DNA from 3 places in the Mesorhizobium sp. M0862 genome. Region 3 is predicted to be linked to each of the others. Evidence: predicted binding sites of a transcription regulator. Region 3 holds the regulator's gene; each other region holds the start of a gene.
What was found. The regulator LexA, encoded in region 3, represses DNA repair genes until DNA is damaged. The targets are predictions, from matches to a motif close to TGTTCNNNNTGTGTTCNG.
Positions count from the first base shown of each region.

Region 1: NKI15_RS18635 (helicase-related protein) is a predicted target of LexA. The motif match lies at 3,424-3,441, and genes of this name have one in related genera.
Region 2: NKI15_RS29510 (putative DNA modification/repair radical SAM protein) is a predicted target of LexA. The motif match lies at 5,063-5,080, and genes of this name have one in related genera.

Region 1 covers NZ_JAMYOJ010000011.1:215,752-222,463, forward strand. Annotated here, with positions in the region: gene NKI15_RS18635 (helicase-related protein) at 1-3,269, opposite strand, end outside; gene phbB (acetoacetyl-CoA reductase) at 3,963-4,688, opposite strand; gene NKI15_RS18645 (acetyl-CoA C-acetyltransferase) at 4,818-6,002, opposite strand; gene phaR (polyhydroxyalkanoate synthesis repressor PhaR) at 6,305-6,712, shown strand, end outside.
Region 2 covers NZ_JAMYOJ010000032.1:6,943-13,654, forward strand. Annotated here, with positions in the region: gene NKI15_RS29495 (heme-degrading domain-containing protein) at 123-629, shown strand; gene NKI15_RS29500 (glycerate kinase type-2 family protein) at 797-2,077, shown strand; gene NKI15_RS29505 (UdgX family uracil-DNA binding protein) at 2,354-3,823, opposite strand; gene NKI15_RS29510 (putative DNA modification/repair radical SAM protein) at 3,826-5,061, opposite strand; gene NKI15_RS29515 (glutamine synthetase family protein) at 5,181-6,566, opposite strand; gene NKI15_RS29520 (aspartate aminotransferase family protein) at 6,632-6,712, opposite strand, start outside.
Region 3 covers NZ_JAMYOJ010000031.1:38,632-45,343, reverse strand. Annotated here, with positions in the region: gene arr (NAD(+)--rifampin ADP-ribosyltransferase) at 173-589, shown strand; gene NKI15_RS29390 (ComEC/Rec2 family competence protein) at 696-3,152, shown strand; gene lexA (transcriptional repressor LexA) at 3,146-3,928, opposite strand; gene NKI15_RS29380 (GntR family transcriptional regulator) at 4,134-4,898, opposite strand; gene kynU (kynureninase) at 5,067-6,314, shown strand; gene kynA (tryptophan 2,3-dioxygenase) at 6,420-6,712, opposite strand, start outside.

The DNA.
Region 1 (6,712 bases), on a different contig from region 3:
GAACGGTCGAAGCGTGGCTTGGCGGCACCGTCGCGCTGGTCGCGCCGGCCCTGATAGGCCGGCCGTTCGCCCGGTGCCGGCTGTCCGCCGGCAGCGTCGGCCGGCGCATCGGCGCGGCCAGCCTGGCCGTTACGCGGGCGATTGTCCCGGCCTTGACGATGGCGCGGGCGCTGCTCGAAACGACCCTGCCGCCACAGCAAGATGGGCTTTGGCGCTTCGGCCTCGGGGACAGGCTCAGCGCTTCCACCCTCCCCCTCGTGGGGAGGGTCGGCGCGCAGCGCCGGGGTGGGGGCAGCGCCGGCGTCGGCGGTTGCGCCTGCATCGGCTACGCGGTCTGCACTATCGGTTTCGTCAGCGCTGTCACCCCCACCCGCGTCGCTTCGCGCCGCGACCTCCCCCATCGAGGGGGAGGTAAAAGCGTCGGCGCTTTCGGTGACAGTGTCGTCAGCCTCTGCAACGGCCGGAGCGTGTTCTTGCGCTGCAGGCTCTGCAGTTGTTTCGTCGATGGCTGGGACCTCGGCGGTAGCTTCAACGGCCGCAGCTGGGTCCGAACCCTCGGCAGGCGCTTCCGGCTGAGCGTCTGCAACAGCCTCCGATGCGACTTCGGCAACGGGCTCCTCAGCCGCAACCTCAGTGGCGGAAGCCGCATCCGGCTCCGAACTGTCGGTCGGCGCTTCAGCGACAGCTTCGCCTGCAGCGGCTTCCGCCGTCTGGGCCTGCTCGGCCTTCGCTGCCGCTTCCGCCAGCTTTGCCGCCGCGGCTTCCCGCGCCGCGTTGTCCTGTGCTTCCAGCCGCGCCTTGACCTCTGCCGGCGGCTTCGGCTCGGCGCGATAGCCGAGACCTTTCAGGATCTCTTCCATGTCGTCGGCGGTGGCGCCGAGGATGGACATCATCGGCGGCGTCACCATGAAGGACTGGCCGTCATAGGCGCCGTCCGGGCGCTGTCCCAGACCGGGCCTCCAGTTGGTCGCAGGCCGGATCAGGTCGGCCAGCCGTTCCAGAATGTCGATGCGCACGGCGCGGCGGCCGAGATTACGGTAGCCGGCGAGCTTGTAGAAGCTCTTGTCGAAAGCCGGATCGATGACCACCGAGGTGCGGCCGGAGGCCAGCGCGTGCACGACGTCGCCAAAGCCGGGCTTGTCCTTGCCGTCGTTCTTCAGCGCCCACAAAAGCGTGATCAGTCCGGCGGGCGCCGGCTTGATCAGCGCCGGCACGAAGACGTGGTAGGCGCCGAAGCGCACACCGAGCCGGCGCAAGGCGGCGCGACCCTCCTGGTCGAGCGACTTCATTTCCTCGGCGATGTCGCGGCGGTTGATGAGGCCGAAATGCTCGACGAGCTGGAAGGCGATGCCACGGCCGATGCCGGCGATCTGCTCGGCATTCTTCAAGTCGACCAGCGGCTTCAGCAAGGATTCGATCTGGAAATTGACGAAGCGCTCGGCGCGCGCGGCGACCTTGTCGCGGGCGGGACCGGTCAACTGCTCGTCGGCCAAAAGCACCAGGCGCGGCTTCAGCGCGTCCTCGCCGGCAACCAGCGTGCCGATCGGCGCGCCGATCCAGCGCAGCGTGCCGTCGGAGCCAAGCGCAAGGTCGCCATTGGCGCAGGCGCCGAAGCGTTCGGCACGTGCCTCGAACTCGGCGGCCAGCGCTTTTTGCGCTGCCGTGCGCACGGCCTTGGCGTCTTCGCCGCCGGCGCTCTGGTCGGCGGTGAAACGGAACCCTTGCAACTCGCCGACATGATGGCCTTCGACAAGGACGGTTCCGGTAGGACTGATTTCGGCTTCAGGCATTGTATTTTCTCTAAGGCGCCGCATGAGGACGGAAGTCCTGCGGTCTACAAACCGTTTCGTCAACCGCTCATGCAGCGCATCCGACAATCTGTCTTCGATTTCGCGCGTCTTTTCCCGCCAGTGTGCCTGATCGGCCAGCCAGCCCGGCCGGTTGGACACGAATGTCCAGGTGCGGATCTGCGCAATGCGGTGCGACAGCGTGTCGATGTCCCCCTCGGTCGTATCGGCGCGGCGCACCTGCTCGGCCATGTAGTTCTCGTCGACATGGCCGTGTTTGGCGAGGTCGGTGTAGATAGAAGCGATCAGGTCGGAGTGCTGGGCCGGCGCGATCTTGCGGTAGTCCGGCAACGCGCAGGCTTCCCACAGCAGCGCGACGCGCTTGGCATTGGTAGCCAGCGCGCGGATGTCCTCGTCGCGGGAGAGATGTTCGAGCGCCTGCGCATCGACCGCCGGCAGCGCGCGCGTCAGGCCTTCGACCGGCGCGTTGGCCTCGATCGAGCGCTTCAGCGCGTCGAGGCTGGCGAAGTCGAAATGCGCGGTGCGCCATTGCAGCACCTTCACCGGATCGAACTCGTGCCCCTCGATGCGCTTGACCAGTTCCTCGTCCAGCGGATCGACCTGGCCGGTGACGCCGAAGGTGCCGTCGCGCAGATGCCGGCCGGCGCGGCCGGCGATCTGGCCGAGCTCGGCCGCCGTCAGGTTGCGGTACTGGTAGCCGTCGAATTTGCGGTTCTGGGCGAAGGCGACATGATCGAGATCAAGGTTGAGCCCCATGCCGATGGCGTCGGTGGCGACGAGATAGTCGACGTCCCCTGCCTGGAACATTGCCACCTGGGCATTGCGGGTGCGGGGCGACAGCGCGCCTAGCACGACCGCCGCTCCTCCTTGCTGGCGGCGGATCAGCTCAGCGATGGCATAGACCTCGTCGGCGGAGAAAGCGACGATCGCCGTACGCCGCGGCAGGCGGGTCAATTTCTTCGAACCGGCATAGGCCAGGTGCGACAGGCGAGGGCGCGTCACCACCGAGACGCCTCTCAGCAGCTTTTGCAGGATGCCATGCATGGTGGCCGCGCCGAGCAGCAGCGTTTCCTGGCGCCCGCGCAGGTGCAGGATTCGGTCGGTGAAGATATGGCCGCGCTCGAGGTCGCCGGCGAGCTGCACCTCGTCGATGGCGACGAAGGCAACGTCGGTCTCGCGCGGCATGGCTTCGACGGTGCAGACCGAATATTTCGCGCCGGGCGGCTGGATTTTTTCCTCGCCGGTGATGAGCGCCACCTTGTGGGCGCCGACCTTTTCGCAGACGCGGGCATAGACCTCGCGCGCCAGAAGGCGGAGCGGCAGGCCGATAATGCCGCTCTCATGCGCCACCATGCGCTCGATGGCGAGATGGGTCTTGCCGGTGTTGGTCGGACCCAGCACGGCAGTCACGTCGCGGCCCGACAGGATCAGCGGCTCGGTGTGTTTCGGCTGGATGTTCATCGGCCTGGAGATGAGGCTTTCTGCATCGTGTTGTCGGGAGCGCGCCTCGCGTGGCGCGTATGACAGGCGACACATAGGGATTTCAGGCGCGAAGCGAAAGCGGAATGTTCCGGCCGGCAATCCCACGGTCGTCTTTGAGGTCTCAATTAACAGTTGGAACGAGTCTGGAACGAATCGGCGACGAATCAGTGACTCCGGCAGATTCAGCTTTTGTTCACGGCTACATGTGGATTTTGCGAGCCTGAGTCTCACCATATGCTGAATCGCGGAAACTGGCCCGATTCCTGCAAGGCGACCATTGGCGTTAACCTTTGCCGGCGGGGCATCGTCGTGATCCGATACGCCTCGGCCAAGATTATGAAATTGTTGAATTTTCTTAATCGGCCTTAACCATTTGCCGGTGATTTTCGGCCTTGGTCGCTAACGTTGCGCTAAAAGCCGGAACGAATCGGCGATGAATCAGCGATGGCGGGATTTTCCTGGTTTGTTCACCCCAACATGTTGTGTTATCCACAGCTTGTCCACCGAGAATTCACAGCTTGCGAACCGGGTTTTGCACAGGGCGCCTGGAAATCGTTAATCTTTGCGTGCCGGAACGGGTCAATGTCTAGCGCGCAGCCCGGGAACATCGCCGGCCGGCGATGAAAGAACGGGCCATAAGCCGGCCCGTCCTACCGGGCGAAATGCTGTCGTTCAGGCGAAATACTGGCCGCCATTGGCTGTGATGGTCGAACCGGTGATGAAGCCGGCGTCTTCGGAAGCGAGGAAGACGACGCAACGCGCGATCTCTTCCGGTTCGCCGAGGCGGCCGACCGGAATCTGCGGGATGATGCGTTCATTCAGCACCTTCTGGTCGATCGCCTTGACCATCTCGGTGGCGATGTAGCCGGGGCAGATGACATTGACTGTGATGCCCGCGCGGGCGCCCTCCTGCGCCAGCGCCTTCGAGAAGCCGATGTCGCCGGCCTTTGCGGCGGAATAGTTGACCTGGCCGGCCTGGCCTTTCTGGCCGTTGATGGAGGAAATGGTGATGACGCGGCCGAATTTGCGGTCGCGCATGCCGCCCCACAGCGGATGCGTCATGTTGAAGACCCCAGACAGATTGGTGTCGATGACTTCCTTCCACTGCTCGCGCGTCAGCTTGTGGAACATGGCGTCGCGGGTAATGCCGGCATTGTTGACCAGCACCGAGACCGGGCCGAGATCGGCCTCGACCTGTTTGATTCCGGCGGCACAGGCGTCGTAGTCGGCGACCGACCATTTGTAGGCCTTGATGCCGGTTTGTGCGCTGAACTTCCCCGCTGCCTCGTCATTGCCGGCATAGTTGGCGGCAACGGTGTAACCGGCATTCTTCAGGCCGATCGATATGGCGGCGCCGATGCCGCGCGATCCACCGGTGACGAGCGCTACTTTGGTCATTGAAAGTTCTTCCTCCCTTTGGTCGGAAGAAGGGAATAGGGAGTAGGGAATAGCGAGTAGGGATCGATATCCCGCCGCGCTGCTCCTTCTTCCCTATTCACTACTCCCTATTCACTACTCACTTCTTGTTCACAGCGCTTCCACGCACAGAGCGACGCCCATGCCGCCGCCGATGCACAGCGTGGCAAGGCCCTTCTTGGCGCCGCGGCGGCGCATCTCGAAAACCAGCGTGTTGAAGACGCGGGCGCCCGACGCGCCGATCGGATGGCCGATGGCGATGGCGCCGCCATTGACGTTGACGATCGACGTATCCCAGCCCATGCCCTTGTTGACGGCGCAGGCCTGCGCGGCGAAGGCTTCATTGGCCTCGACAAGGTCGAGGTCCTTGACCGACCAGCCGGCCTTCTCGAGCGCCCGCTTCGAGGCGGGAATAGGTCCGGTTCCCATGATCGCCGGATCGACGCCGGCCGTCGCCCAGGATGCGATGCGCACCAGCGGGGTGATGCCGCGCCTTGTGGCTTCAGCCTCGCTCATCAGCAGCGCGCCGGCGGCGCCGTCATTGATGCCCGACGCGTTCGCGGCGGTCACGGTGCCGTCCTTGTCGAAAGCCGGCTTCAGCTTGGACATGGCGTCGATGGTGGCGCCGTGGCGGATGTACTCGTCCTGGTCGACGACAGTGTCGCCCTTCCTGCCCTTGATCGTGAAGGCGACGATCTCGTCCTTGAACTTGCCGGCCTTCTGCGCGGCCTCGGCCTTGTTTTGCGAGGCCAGCGCAAACTGGTCCTGGTCGTCGCGGGTGATCTGGAACTGGCGGGCGACGTTCTCGGCGGTGTTGCCCATGTGGTAGCCATTGAAGGCGTCCCACAACCCGTCCTTGATCATGGTATCGATCATCTTGTAGTCGCCCATCTTGACGCCGGCGCGCAGGTGCTCGGCATGCGGCGACAGCGACATCGATTCCTGGCCGCCGGCGATGATCACCGTGGCGTCGCCGGCGGCGATCTGCTGCATGCCGAGCGCGATGGCGCGCAGGCCAGAGCCGCAAACCTGGTTGAGCCCCCAGGCGGTGGTCTCCTTGGGCAGGCCGGCATTGATCGACGCCTGGCGGGCGGGGTTCTGGCCCTGCGCGGCGGTCAGCACCTGGCCGAGAATGACCTCGTCGACTTCACCCGGCTCGACGCCGGCGCGCGCCAAAAGCTCCCTGATGACGACGGCGCCAAGTTCATGCGCCGGGGTGGCGGCGAAGGCGCCGTTGAAAGAGCCGACAGCCGTGCGTGCGGCGCTGGCAACGACGATTGAATTGGAAGCGGACATTTTTCTCTCCAGACTTCGAGGTGTCGTGTTCTTGGGGGCTTGTTGGGACTTTTCTTGCTCGTTCCACACCCCAAGTCAAACCGGAAATGGGCATGCCGGCCAAGCGCCGCAAGCAGGGCGTGAGCGGCCGGCGGGATCGCCCAACCTTTGCTGCGCAGCATAATTGGCCGGCCATGCAGCAATAAATGATGCCGCACTGCACAAAGCGCTTGGAATTATAGAGCTTTTGCGCATATCCTTAAAAATGGCGCAATCGTTACCGGCGGCTTACTCAGGCGCGCCGGTGTCCCGGGAGGATGCTGATGGCCGCGAAAGACGACCCTATCATTATCAAGAAATATGCCAATCGCCGGCTCTACAATACCGGCACCAGCACCTATGTGACGCTCGAGGATCTGGCCGAGATGGTCAAGAAGGGCGAGGAGTTCACCGTCCAGGACGCCAAGACCGGTGACGACATTACCCATCCGGTGCTGACGCAGATCATCTTCGAACTGGAGAACAAGGATGGGCAGAACATGCTGCCGATCCCGTTCCTGCGCCAGTTGATCGCTTTCTATGGCGACCAGATGCAGCAGATCGTGCCGAGCTTCCTCGAACAGTCGATGATGGCCTTCTCCAAGGAACAGGAGCGGTTCCGCGAGCAGATGAAGGGCGCGATCGGCAAGTCGCCGCTGGATGTAATGAAGATCGCCACTCCGATCAAGGCG
Region 2 (6,712 bases), on a different contig from region 3:
TGTCGAGAGAAGCTCGACGGAGTGGGGGTCGACCCTGGCGGGGCAAGACCACCACCGCGACGAGACCTTGACCGGGCGGAGCTTGTCGTACACACGATTTGTGACTGACTTCGGAGAACAAAATGGCCGCTGCCGACGACATCGCTCTGATCCAGAAACAGGAAGAGACGCTGGTCTTCCCGGCCTTCGACGAGGCCGTCGCCTTCAAGGTCGGCGCGGCGATCCGCGAGCGGGCGCTGGCCGAAAAGCTGCCCATCATTGTCGATATCAGGCTGTGGGATCGGCCGCTGTTTTATGCCGCGATGCCCGGTTCAAACGCCTCCAACCCCGACTGGGCACGACGCAAGATCAATGTGGTCAAGCGCTACCTCAGGAGCACCTATCGTCTGGTGCTGGAACAGCAGCGACCGGACCGCACCTTCAAGGTCGGCGAGGGGCTGGATATTGCTGATTACGTACTGGCCGGCGGCGGGTTTCCGGTGACTGTAAAGGGTGCCGGCGTCATCGGCGTCATCGCCGTCTCCGGCCTGCCGGAACGCCAGGATCATGGCGTCGTCGTCGATGCACTGTGCGATCATCTCGGCGTCGATCGGACACAATTGGCGCTGCCGCCGGAAGGTAAATCGTGACGTTGGCGCTGCCCCTCATCCGCCTGCCGGCACCTTCTCCCCGTATAGTGACGGGAGAAAGGACAAGCTCGAGCGCTGGCGATCCCCTCTCCCCGTCTTTCACGGGGTGAGGGTGAGGGGCAGCGCCAACGTTTGCTCATTTTAAAAACCGCCAGTTACGGCCAAGGATAACCGTGCTCGATCCCAAATCCTTTCTCATCTCGATCTTCAATGCCGCTGTTGCCGCTGCCGATCCTGAACGGACCATCAGGGATCATCTGCCGGCCAGGCCCAAGGGCCGTACCATTGTCATTGGCGCCGGCAAGGGCTCGGCGCAGATGGCGGCCGCGTTCGAGAAGGTGTGGGATGGCCCAATCGAAGGGCTGGTCGTCACCCGCTACGGCTATGGCGCCAGATGCGAGCGCATCGAAATCATCGAGGCGGCACATCCGGTACCGGACGCTGCCGGTCTTAAGGCGTCGCGGCGCCTGCTCGAAAAGGTGCAAGGGCTGACTGCGGACGACCTGGTAGTGGCGCTGATATCGGGCGGAGGATCGGCGCTGCTGCCGTCGCCTGCCGCCGGCCTGACGCTCGCCGACGAAATCGCCGTCAACGAGGCGCTGCTTGCCTCCGGCGCGCCGATCGCGGCGATGAACACAATCCGCAAGCATCTCTCGACCATCAAGGGCGGCCGGCTGGCAGCTGCCGCCTGGCCGGCCAAACTGGTATCACTGGTTGTCTCTGACATTCCCGGCGACAACCCGGCCCTGGTGGCCTCCGGCCCGACCGTGCCCGACTCCGGCAACCGCGCCGATGCGCTGGCCTCGATAGCGGCCTACGGCATGAAACTGCCCGACGCCGTCATGGCGCACATCAACTCGCCAGAGGCCGATGCGCCAGATCCGGATGACCAGCGCTTTTCACGCAATGAAGTGCACCTGATCGCCTCGGCTGGCGTGTCGCTGGAAGCGGCAGCCGCTGAGGCAAAACGGCAGGGCATCGAAGCCGTCATCCTCTCCGATTCCATCGAGGGCGAGGCGCGCGAGGTCGGTGGCGTGCATGCAGCCATTGCGCGCGAAGTGGCGACGCGCAACCGGCCGTTCAAAAAGCCGGTGCTGATCCTGTCCGGCGGCGAGACGACCGTGACCTTGTGGGCCCCTGTTGACGGAAAAAGGGGCAAGGGCGGCCGCAACTCCGAATTCCTGCTCGCCTTTGCCATCGGTATCAGCGGCGCGGAAGGTATTCATGCATTGGCCGCCGATACCGACGGCATCGATGGCTCTGAAGACAATGCCGGCGCCTTTGCCGATGGCTCAACTGTCTCGCGCATGCGTGCCGCCGGCATCGACGCCAAGGCGATGCTGGCCGGCAACAATGCCTGGACGGCGTTCAACGCGATCGGCGATCTGTTCGTGCCGGGGCCGACGGGTACGAATGTGAATGATCTGAGGGCAATCCTAATCAGTTAATTCGGCCGTGGCGGCCGAAGTTTCCAACGTTGGATTCACGACCGTAGGTGATTGGCTGAAGCCACTCAGCTTCGTCATCCCTGGGCGAAGCAGGAGCGAAGCTCCGTCGCGAAGCCCCGGGTCCATTCCGTGATGTTAGCCGTCGAGCGCAGCGGAGCAGAATTCTGCACCGTAGCAGCGTCCAAACGTCGCGGCATGAATCCTCGGGTCTGCGCTGCGTCGCTTCACTCCTTGCTCCGCCCGCGGATGACGATGTCGCTGAGGCTTTCGCTCATCTCACGACCCCATCAGCCGCTTCACCTCTCTCATATCCCTGAGAAACCGCTCGCGCTCTGCCTCCTTGTCCGCGGGCTCATGAATACGCAGAATAAAGGAGGGGTGGATGGTGATGAACACGCGCAAGCCATCATCGCGTTCGATCAACTGGCCGCGCATTTTCGTCACGGCAATGGCCTTGCCCAGCAGCGACAACGCCGCCGTTGCCCCAAGCGCCACGGCGAGGTCCGGCTTGATCAGCTCAAGCTCCCGGCCGATCCACCAGCGGCAGGCCTGGACTTCGCCGGTATTTGGCTTCGAGTGGATGCGGCGCTTGCCGCGCGGCTCGAACTTGAAGTGCTTGACGGCGTTGGTGACGTAGACTTTTTGCCGGTCGACGCCTGCGTCATCGAGAATCGCATCGAACACTTTGCCCGCTGGCCCGACAAAAGGTTTGCCGGCGAGATCTTCCTGATCGCCAGGTTGTTCGCCGACGAAGACCACTTTGGCGTCATCCGGCCCCTCGCCGAACACGGTCTGTGTCGCGTCGCGCCAGAGCGGGCAGCGACGACAACCCTTTGCAGCCTCGCGCAAATCGGAAATCGTCTTGGCATCGTCTTCATCCGGCGCCTCGGCCGGCTCGGGCTTCGGCCAATGTCTTGCCTGCAGCTTGGCGTGGTGCGGCGCCGGCGTTGTCGGCAGTCTGGCAATCATATCCCTGGCGGCCTCGTCCGCTCCTGCGATCATATCTGGAATGAGCGAGGCCTCGGGAAGGTTCCGCCAATATTTCTTCGGCATCTCCTTCTGCATCGCCTTCACCTTGAGCCGCGCCGGGTTGAAGATGTTTTCGAAATAGGTCAGCCACAACGCCTCGGTGTCGTCCTGATCAGGTGCATCGCCCTTGGCCGCACCCGGCCCGATCGCCAGCCTTTCGCCGTTCCAGTCGGCGGAGGCATAGGGCGTCAGGATGGTCCAGCGCATGCCGGTGAACCGCCGGACGAAGAAATCCGCGTTGCGCTCGACAATGAAATGCTCCGGCTCGAACCAGGCGACGTAGCGCTCGTTCTCGCCGTCGCCGATCTTCCGGAAGCGTACGAAGGCATGCATCTTATGGCCGTCGCGCCGCACCGCCTTTTCCATGGCTTCGAGCCGCCTGGTGTCGGGATCGGATGCGATCGCCAGCAGTTTCGGCTCGGTGCGCAGGCGCCAAAGCATCCAGTAGAGAAAGGCAAACCGGCCGGGGTCGGAGTGGCAGAAGGCGGTTTCGGCATGGGCGATGAACTCGCGCGGGACGGTAAGCTGCGCGCCCTCTGGCACCGCCGGCAAGGCATCTTGAGGATCATTGGCGTCGGACCCGACACCCCAACTAATATCCTCAGGTCGGACCTCATTCAGCGCCAGACGCCGTGCCGCATCGCGCCAACCGGCGAAATCGGTCTGGCTCGCTAGCCGGACAGTGTATCGGGCAAGGTCGAGCTGAGCCGGCTGCATGGTCAAAACAGCGACAGTTGTTCGCAGGACTTTACGATCGTGTCGCGCAGGCCTGTCTTGTCGGTGAGTCCGCCCGGCGACCAGCCTTCGGCGATGATGAAGGGCCTCAGCTTGGCGATCGAATGGCAGATCCGTCCGACATCTTCCAGCCGCATGCGTCGGTGGCGGCGGGTTTCAAGGATCTTCGCCACCACCTTGGTGCCCAGACCCGGAACCCGCAGCAGCGCTTCGCGGTCGGCGCGGTTGATGTCGACGGGAAACCTCGCCCGATTGCGCAAAGCCCAGGCGAGCTTGGGGTCAATGGCGAGATCGAGCATGCCGTCGCTGCTGCCGGCGAGGATTTCCGGCTGCGAAAAGCCGTAGAAGCGCATCAGCCAGTCGGCCTGATAGAGCCGGTGCTCGCGCATCAGCGGCGGTTTTTGCAGCGGCAGCGACGATGACGAATCCGGGATTGGGCTGAAGGCGGAATAATAGACGCGCCGCAGGTGATAGCTGCCATAGAGCCGCGCGCTGGTGTGCAAAATGCCGTCGTCGGATGTTTTGTCGGCGCCGACAATAATTTGCGTCGACTGACCTCCGGGCGCAAAGCGTTCGCGCTTCTTGGTCCTCAGCGTCGGCTCGGCCTTTTCCTCCATCTTCCGGCGCAGGTTCGCCATGGAAAGCCGGATCGTTTCCGGCTTCTTCTCCGGCGCCAGTTTCTTGACGCCCTCATCGGTCGGCAGTTCGACGTTGATAGACAGCCGATCGGCGTAGAGCCCGGCCTGCTCGACCAGTTCGGCCGAGCTTTCCGGAATGGTCTTCAGATGAATATAGCCGGAGAATTTTTCGTCCAGCCGCAGCCGCCGCGCCACCTCCACCATCTCGGCCATGGTCTCGTCGGGCGAACGGATGACGCCGGAGGACAGGAACAGGCCTTCGATGTAGTTGCGCCGATAAAAGTCCATGGTCAGCTTCACCACCTCGTCGATGCTAAAGCGGGCGCGGCGCACATTCGATGACGAGCGGTTGATGCAGTAGCTGCAATCGTAAATGCAGAAATTGGTGAGCAGGATTTTCAGGAGCGAAATGCAGCGGCCATCCGGCGCGTAGGAATGGCAGATGCCCATGCCTTCTGTGGAGCCGATACCGCCGGATTGGAGCGAATCCTTCTTCGCCGAGCCGGACGAGGCGCAAGAAGCATCGTATTTGGCGGCGTCAGACAGGATTGCCAGCTTTTCACGGACGGTGGGTGCGCTCATCCGTTCATGATATGTTCTTGAAGGCTGCAGCGCCACCTCATTTGATGCAGGCGGCGAAAAAGTAATCGCCGCCTGATCGTCGGGCTAGCAGGACGACTGCCCGAGTTCCAGGCGGTCTCTCAGACCTCATGGAGGTAGAGGTGGTAATCCAGCTCGCTGACGGTGCGGGCGACGCGCAGATACTCCGACTGCTTGATCGCCACGAAGGTGCGATGCAGATCCTCGCCAAGCGCCTCTTTCAGGAAGCTCGAGGCCCGCGCCGCCTCGATCGCGGCGCGCCAGTCGACCGGCATGGTCGTGCGCGTGACGGCGGCTTCATAGCCATTCCCAGTGGTTTCGGGGCCGGGGTCGAGGCCTTCGTCCAGACCCTTGATGATGCCGGCCAGCACCGTTGCCGCGATCAGGTAGGGATTGGCGTCGACACCCGACGGCCGGTGCTCGATGCGCCGGTTTTTGGCGTCGCCCGCCGGGATGCGCAGCGCCACCGAACGGTTGTTGACGCCCCAGGTCGGCGCCACCGGCGCATAGGACTGCGAGACGAAGCGCCGCCAGGAATTGGCGTGCGGCGCAAACACCAGCATCGATTCGGCCATGGTCTGGATCAGCCCGCCGAGCCCCTGCAGCAGCGGCAGCGACCAGCTTTCGCCGCCTGCTTCGGCAAAAACGTTGCGGCCGTTCTTGTCCTGCAGCGAAACATGGAAATGCATGCCGGAGCCGGCATATTTTTCGATCGGCTTGGCCATGAAGCAGGCGGTAACACCATGGCGGCGCGCCTGCGCCCGCACCAGCCGCTTCAACATGACGAGGTCGTCGGCCGCCCGCATGACATCCTTGCGGTAATTCAGCGTCAGCTCGTACTGGCCGGGCGCGTATTCGGAAATCACCGTTTCGGCCGGAATGCCTTGCGCCTTAGCCGCGGCATAGATGTCGGAAAACAGCGGCTCCATGCCGTGCAGATGGTCGACGGAATAGACTTCCGTCTTGGCCGAGCGGCGGCCGTCGAGCACCGCGTCCGCCGGCTTCACCTTGCCGTCGGCATCGCGCTCATTGGCGAGCAGGAAAAATTCGAGCTCGAAGGCGCCGGCGGGATAGAGGCCCTTGGCGGCCAATATGTCGACCTGCCTGGCCAGCGCCAGCCGTGGGTCCGACGACATTGGCTGTCCCTCGAGATGGTACATCGCCATCAGCAACTGGCCGCGCGGCGGGTTGGTACCGTAAAGCGGCACCAGCGTGCCGGGGATCGGCCAGGCCCTGAGGTCGCCATCGCCTGTCGTCCAGATCAGCCCGGTTTCGTGCACATCCTCGCCGGTGATGTCGAGGCCGAGGATCGAGATCGGCATGTGGCGGCCGCCCTCGAAGATGCTTTTCAGCTCATGCCGGCGCACGATCTTGCCGCGGCCGACGCCGTTGGCGTCGGTCAAGACGATATCGAAGGCTTCGATTTCCGGATGAGCAGCGAGAAAGGCTTGCGCCTCGGCGGGCGTCGAGCCCGAAGGTGAAGTCATGATTACTGTACTCAAGGTTTGCTTTGGCGCCTGTTTGTTGATCGCCTGCTTGTTGGCTGCTTGTCTCATGCCGTCAGCCTTGCCGCAACCGTGGCGAAGGCGGTGATCAGCCGGTTGACCTGGGTGGCGGTGGTAGCTGGCGAGAT
Region 3 (6,712 bases):
CTGACGAGCGGACATTTCTTCACGGATGCGGCACTGCCCGACTACAACGCCGCCGTGACAGCGTTGGCTTGGTCACGCATATTGACCTTTCTGCAATCATTATCGTGAACACCGCAACTGTGTGCAGGCCGGTCTCGCCACGAAGGAGGCATGATTGAAAGAAGGACTACCGATGACCGAAAACGCCGACCATACGGAGGGTGATCCGTTCTACCATGGTACCCGGGCGGATTTGAAACCCGGGGATCTGCTGAGCGTCGGCCACCCTTCCAATTTCAGAGGTAAACCACTGTCATGGATCTATTTCACCCAGACACTGGAAGCCGCCATCTGGGGAGCAGAGCTTGCAACGGGTGACGGTCGTCAAAGGATTTACATCGTAAAGCCGACGGGGTTTTTTATGGATGACCCTAACCTGACCGACAAAAAATTTCCCGGTAATCCGACGAAATCCTACCGCTCCCGTGGTCCGTTGCTCATCCTGGGTGAACTCGGTGAATGGCAGGGTCATACACCGGAACAATTGAAGGCAATGCACGATGGGCTTGCTCGCCTGAGGGCGGAGGGCCGGGATATGATTGAGGATTGAGCGTCCTTGGCGGGTCAATTCCGGCGCGGTGGACGCGACCGCACGGACTTTCGCGCTTTGCGCGTTCATGTAGCATAGGAGGTCTGGGGCGCAAGGGGCAGACCTGATGGCTGGACGTGGCCGGGGCACGAAGGAAGGCGAAGGCGCCGAGGCAGGCGTCAGCGAACGCTCGCTGTTTGCCGATAGTCCCTATGCCGAGCCGCTGCCCCTCGCGCTGCCTGAGCCGCATCCCGGCATAGCGCCCGCGCTGCCCGGTGACGCGTTGCCGGCGCAAGTCACAGCGCCCGGATCTATCGCCCGACTGCGCAGACGGCTTCGCCGCCCGTCATGGCCCGCGCTCCGCCGCAGCCTTGCCGTGGCCGCCAACACGGAGCTCGACCGGGGCGTCGCCTTCCTGCTGGTCCCGGTTTTCCTGGCAGCCGGCGTCATCGTCTACTTCTCGCTGGCCGGCGAGCCGGGCTTTGCGCAGCCAATCGCCATTGTGGTGCTGGCGACATGTTGCGCTGTCGCCACGCGATCGCGGCCGAGGACGCATCTGTTCTGCATGGCCGCGATGCTGTGCGCGCTCGGCGTCGTCGCCGCCAAGGTCGAGACCTGGCGCGCCGGAACGCAGATGCTCGGCTCCGAGATTCAGACACGGCTGACCGGCCGCGTCGTCAGTCTCGAACAGATGGAAAGCGGCCGCATCAGGCTGACGCTCGACGTGGTTTCGACCGCTTACCCCGAGCTGCGCTACGCCCCGGAGCGGGTCAGGCTCTCGGCGCGGACCGTTCCCGCCGATATGACCGCCGGCTCCCTGATCACCGGCTATGCCAGGCTGTTGCCGCCGACCGGTCCGGTGCGGCCGGAGAGCTACGATTTCTCCTTCGACAGCTATTTCACCGGTATCGGCGGCAGCGGCTTCTTTCTCGGCAATCCGAAAACCATTGCTACGCAGGGACCGCCGCCGCTGACCGCACGGCTCTCCTCGGCAATCGAGAACGCGCGCGAAAACATTGCCGACCATATCAGGGGCAAGATCGGTGGCGCCGAAGGCGAGATTGCCGCGGCGTTGATTGTCGGGGTGCGCGCCGGCATCCCGGACGAGGTCAACGAAGCGATGCGGCGCACCGGCATCTACCACATCATCTCCATCTCCGGCCTGCACATGGCGCTGGTTGCCGGCACCATCATGGCGTTGCTGCGTGGCGCCTTTGCGCTGTTTCCCGATTTCTCTTCGCGCCGGCCGGTGAAGAAATATGCGGCCGCGGCAGCGCTTGTCTCGATCGCCGCCTATCTCGTTATTTCAGGCGTCGTGGTTGCCGCCGAGCGCAGCTTCATCATGCTGGCGGTCATGCTTGTCGCCGTGCTGTTTGATCGCGCCGCACTCACCATGCGCAATCTGGCGATCTCCGCCATTGCCGTCATCCTGGTGTCGCCGCACGAGGTGGTCGGTCCCAGCTTCCAGATGTCGTTTGCCGCCACTGCCGCCCTTGTCGGCGCCTATGCCGGCTGGGCCGATTACCGCGCCGACAAGGTGAGAACGCCGCCGGCAAAGCGCTCCTTCGTCGGCTTCCTGTCGCGAAAATTCGCGCTGGCCATGGGCGGCCTCGCAATGACCTCGATCATCGCCGGCAGTGCAACCTTGCTGTTCGCCATCTGGCATTTTCAGCGTGTGTCGCCGCTCAGCCTGATCGCCAATCTGGCCGTGATGCCGATTGTTTCGTTGATCGTCATGCCCTTTGCCGTGCTCAGCGCACTGGCGATGCCGTTCGGCGCCGACGGGCCGTTCCTCTATGTGATGGGCAAAGGTCTGATGGCGATGATCGCTATATCGGCCTGGATTTCCGAGCGCTCGCCGGTCGACGCCGTCGGGCTGATCTCCATCCGCTCGGTGCTGTTAGTGGCGGTCGCCCTCGTCATCGCCACCATGGCCACCACCTGGCTCAGGTTGGCGGCCGTGCCTTTCGCGCTGGCCGGCCTGTTGACGGTGCCGCAGGTGCTTACGCCAGACGTGCTCATATCCGAGGATGCGCATCTGGTGGCCATGCCGATCGGTGGCGGCGAACTCGCCCTCAACCGCGAACGCTCCAACGAATTCACCACGGACAATTGGAAACGGGCGCTGCGGGCCGAAACCATTATCCCACCTGAGATTTTCGAGGCAACAGATACGCGGTTCGATCTCGATCCGCTCGATCTGCCGCCCGGCTCGCCCTTCTATTGCACCGGCGATCTCTGTATCGCCCGGCACCCTTCCGGAGCCATTGTAGCGCTTGCGAAAGACCGCAAGACGGCGCGGCCGGCCTGTGCCTTCGCGAGCCTGATCGTCATCGATGACGCCACCGCTTACAATCCGTGCCGCGACCCGCTGGTGCTGGTCGTGACGAAGAAACAGCTGGCCCGCGACGGCAGCGCCGCCGTCTTCTTCGATCCGCAATCGGCAGCTGCAGCGCCAACCATCCGCTTCGCCGTCGACAAGCCGTATCGCCCCTGGCACGAGCAACGCCGCTTCTCCCGCGAAGCGCGCGGCCTGCCGCCTTACAACCAGCGTGAAAAGTACAAACCCAAGCCGGCTCAGTAGCGCCGGATCAATCCGACAAGCTTGCCCTGCACCTTCACCCTGTCCGGTCCAAAAATGCGGGTCTCGTAGGCCGGGTTGGCGGCTTCCAGGGCGATCGAGGCGCCCTTGCGGCGGAAGCGTTTCAGGGTCGCTTCCTCATCGTCGACCAACGCCACCACGATCTCGCCGGGGCTGGCTGTGTCGGCATTGCGGATGATGACCGTGTCGCCATCGAAAATGCCGGCCTCGATCATCGAATCGCCCTTGACCTCGAGCGCGTAGTGTTCGCCGCCCATGATCATATCGGGCGGCACCGAGATCGAATGGGTCTGATGCTGGATGGCGTCGATCGGCACGCCGGCGGCGATGCGTCCCATAACCGGGATTGAAATCGCGGAAACGGCATCGTCATTGCCGGCCGACATCGAACGCGACGGCGAGCCCGGCTTGATCTGGCGGCCGAGACCGCCTTGGCCCAACGCGCCTTGTCCTTGGCCGCCTTGCCCTTGGCCGGTTTGACCAAGACTGCCCTGAATGACGCTCGGCGAAAACTTCCTCGCCGCATTGAGGCCTGGTGCGATCGAGTCGGGCAGCCGCAGCACTTCCAGCGCGCGCGCCCGGTTCGGCAGCCGGCGAATGAAACCGCGCTCCTCAAGCGCCGTGATCAGGCGGTGGATGCCGGACTTGGAGGCGAGGTCGAGCGCTTCCTTCATCTCGTCGAAGGACGGCGGGATTCCGCTCTCCTTCAGGCGTTCATGGATGAACATCAGAAGCTCATGTTGTTTGCGCGTCAGCATCGCGGCCCCCAAGGGTTCTGAAACCAGAATCAGAAAAAACAAACCCAGAACAAACACTATCTGTTCCAGTTGTGTTCCGCAACCTTTTAAAGTTTAATGAATGTGTTGACGTTTTGTTCAGCGTAACGTTCGGCGCTGCGAGCGCCGCCTGCGCCCAGTTGCCAGCAACGGGGTGAAACGAAGACAAAGTGCCCTGCGTCGTCGGCTACGATCGCCGCTTCCTTTTCGGACGGGGCTGCGCAGCATCCGCGCGGGGTTCTCTCTGGGCATAGACCCGCAGCGTGTAGCCGATGTGAGCGGTCATCAGAGTTTTCGCACGTTCGACGTCGCGATCGAGGGCCGCTTCCATCAGGGCGGTATGGTGTTCGATCGCCACGGCGTCGCGCAGGGCCGCCACGGCCTTCCGGTGTCCGTCCGTGCGGCCGGCGGCGGCGCGCAGCGTCGGGGCCAGACCCAGAAAGCGGTGATGGCGATGCAATTGGTCGGAAATCGTTGCATTGAAGCGCAGCAGCCAGCTGGATGTCGCGGCACTGAGCAGCGCCGCATGGAAGGCATCGTGTTTTTCGTACCACGCGTCGACCGCATCATCCGATGGATCGTCGAGAACAGACCCGCACCGTGAGAGACGATAGTGGGCGGCAACGACCGCGTCTTCCCACTCACGGTCGCCCTTCTCGATCGATTCCACCAGCAGGGGCAGTTCGACCACCAGCCGCGCACGTGCCAAATCCTCGAGCTCCGCCCGAGAGACGGGAGCGACCGCAAACCCGCGGTTGCTGATGGCGGTCACAAGCCGTTCCGCCTCCAGCCGCGACAGCGCCTCGCGCAACGGCGTCCAGCCGATGCCGTAGGTGTTGCGCAGCGTGCTCAGCTTCAACGGCGCGGCAGGCGCCAGCCGGGTCGCAAGAATATCGCGCCTGAGCAGGCGATAGGCCACTTCCGTCTTCGAGGTCTGCTCGTCATCCAGCATCGTGATCCATCAGACATAAACGCTCGGGCGGATCATTATATATCAAAGCCTTTCAATGGGTGAATTATATATAATGTTTGACAGTTCAAGGGCGACCACTCAAGATCGCCGGCATGTTTGGGCGGCAGGCTCCGCCGCGCGCGTTTGTCCATGGAGGGGCGCCGGATCATGAGCACGACACCCGATCTCGCTACAATCGAAGCAATGGATGCCGCCGATCCGCTGCGCTCCATGCGTGAACGCTTTGTCTTGCCGCAAGGCGTGATTTATCTCGACGGCAATTCCCTGGGCGCCGCGTCAGCGGTCGTCTTCAGCGAACTGCAGCAGGCCGCCACGCAGGAATGGGCGCACGACCTCATTCGCGCCTGGAACACCGCCGGCTGGTTCAACATGCCGGTGGAACTCGGAGATCAGCTCGGGCGACTGATCGGCGCGGCTGATGGGCAGACGGTGGTCTGCGACACAACCTCGATCAACATCTACAAGCTGCTGCACGCAGCGCTCGGCATGCGGCCGGATCGGTCGGTCATCGTTGCCGAGGGCGACAGTTTCCCGACCGACCTCTACATGGCCGAAGGCGTCGCCTCGACCCGGCCGGGAACGCGGCTGCGGCTGGAGGGCGTCGACGCGGCCGCAATCGAGGAGCTGATCGACGACAGCGTTGCCGTCATCCTGGTCAACCACGTCAACTACAAATCCGGCCAGTTGCGCGACATGGCGGCGCTGACGCGCAAGGCACATGACGCCGGCGCGCTGATCATCTGGGATCTCTGCCACACGGCCGGCGCCTTGCCGGTCGAACTTGACCGTGCCAATGCCGATTTCGCCGTCGGCTGCACCTACAAATACCTCAATGGCGGCCCGGGCTCGCCAGCCTTCATCTACGCGGCCGAGCGCCACCATGACGATGCCCACCAGCCGCTCAGCGGCTGGTGGGGCCATGCGCGGCCCTTTGCCTTCGAGCAGGGCTTTGCCGTCGGCAGCGGCATTCGCCGCTTCCTGTGCGGAACGCAGCCGGTGCTGTCGATGCGGGCGCTCAAGGGCGCGCTCGATATCTGGAACGACGTCGATATGGCGGCGGTGCGCAGAAAAAGCATCGCGCTGACCGACCTGTTTATCCAGCTCGTCGAAGCCAGATGCGGCGCCTACCGGCTTGAACTGGAAAGTCCTCGCGACGGCAGCCAGCGCGGCAGCCAGGTGTCGTTCCTCCATCCGCATGGCTATCAGGTGATGCGCGCGCTGATCGAGCGCGGCGTGATCGGCGATTTCCGGGCGCCGTCGACCATCCGTTTCGGCTTCACGCCGCTCTATGTCGGATATGGCGATGTCTGGCAGGCGGTCGAAGTCCTGGAGGATATTCTGCGCACCGGCGCCTGGCAGGACGCCCGCTTCGCGGTGAAGACCGCGGTTACGTGAGAAACCAGAGCAATTTCAGGAAAAGTGTGAAGCGGTTTTCCGTCCGAAATTGCGTCAATCAAAGAGCTAGAGCATTTCGCCGTTTCCGTTAAACGGTGAAATGCTCTAGAGCCGGGTGCGGACCGTCCAGAGCTCCGGAAACAGCACGACCTCCAGCATCTTCTTCAGATAGGAGGCGCCTGAGGTGCCGCCGGTGCCGCGCTTCAAGCCGATGATGCGCTCGACCGTTGTGACGTGGTTGAAGCGCCAGCGGCGGAAGTAATCCTCGAAGTCGACCAGCTTCTCGGCCAGTTCGTAGAGCATCCAGTAGCGCTGCGGGTCGCGGTAGACGGTTTGCCAGGCAGCCAGCACGTCTTCGTTCTCACCGCGCGTCTCGCGCCAGTCCGTGCGCCCGGCAT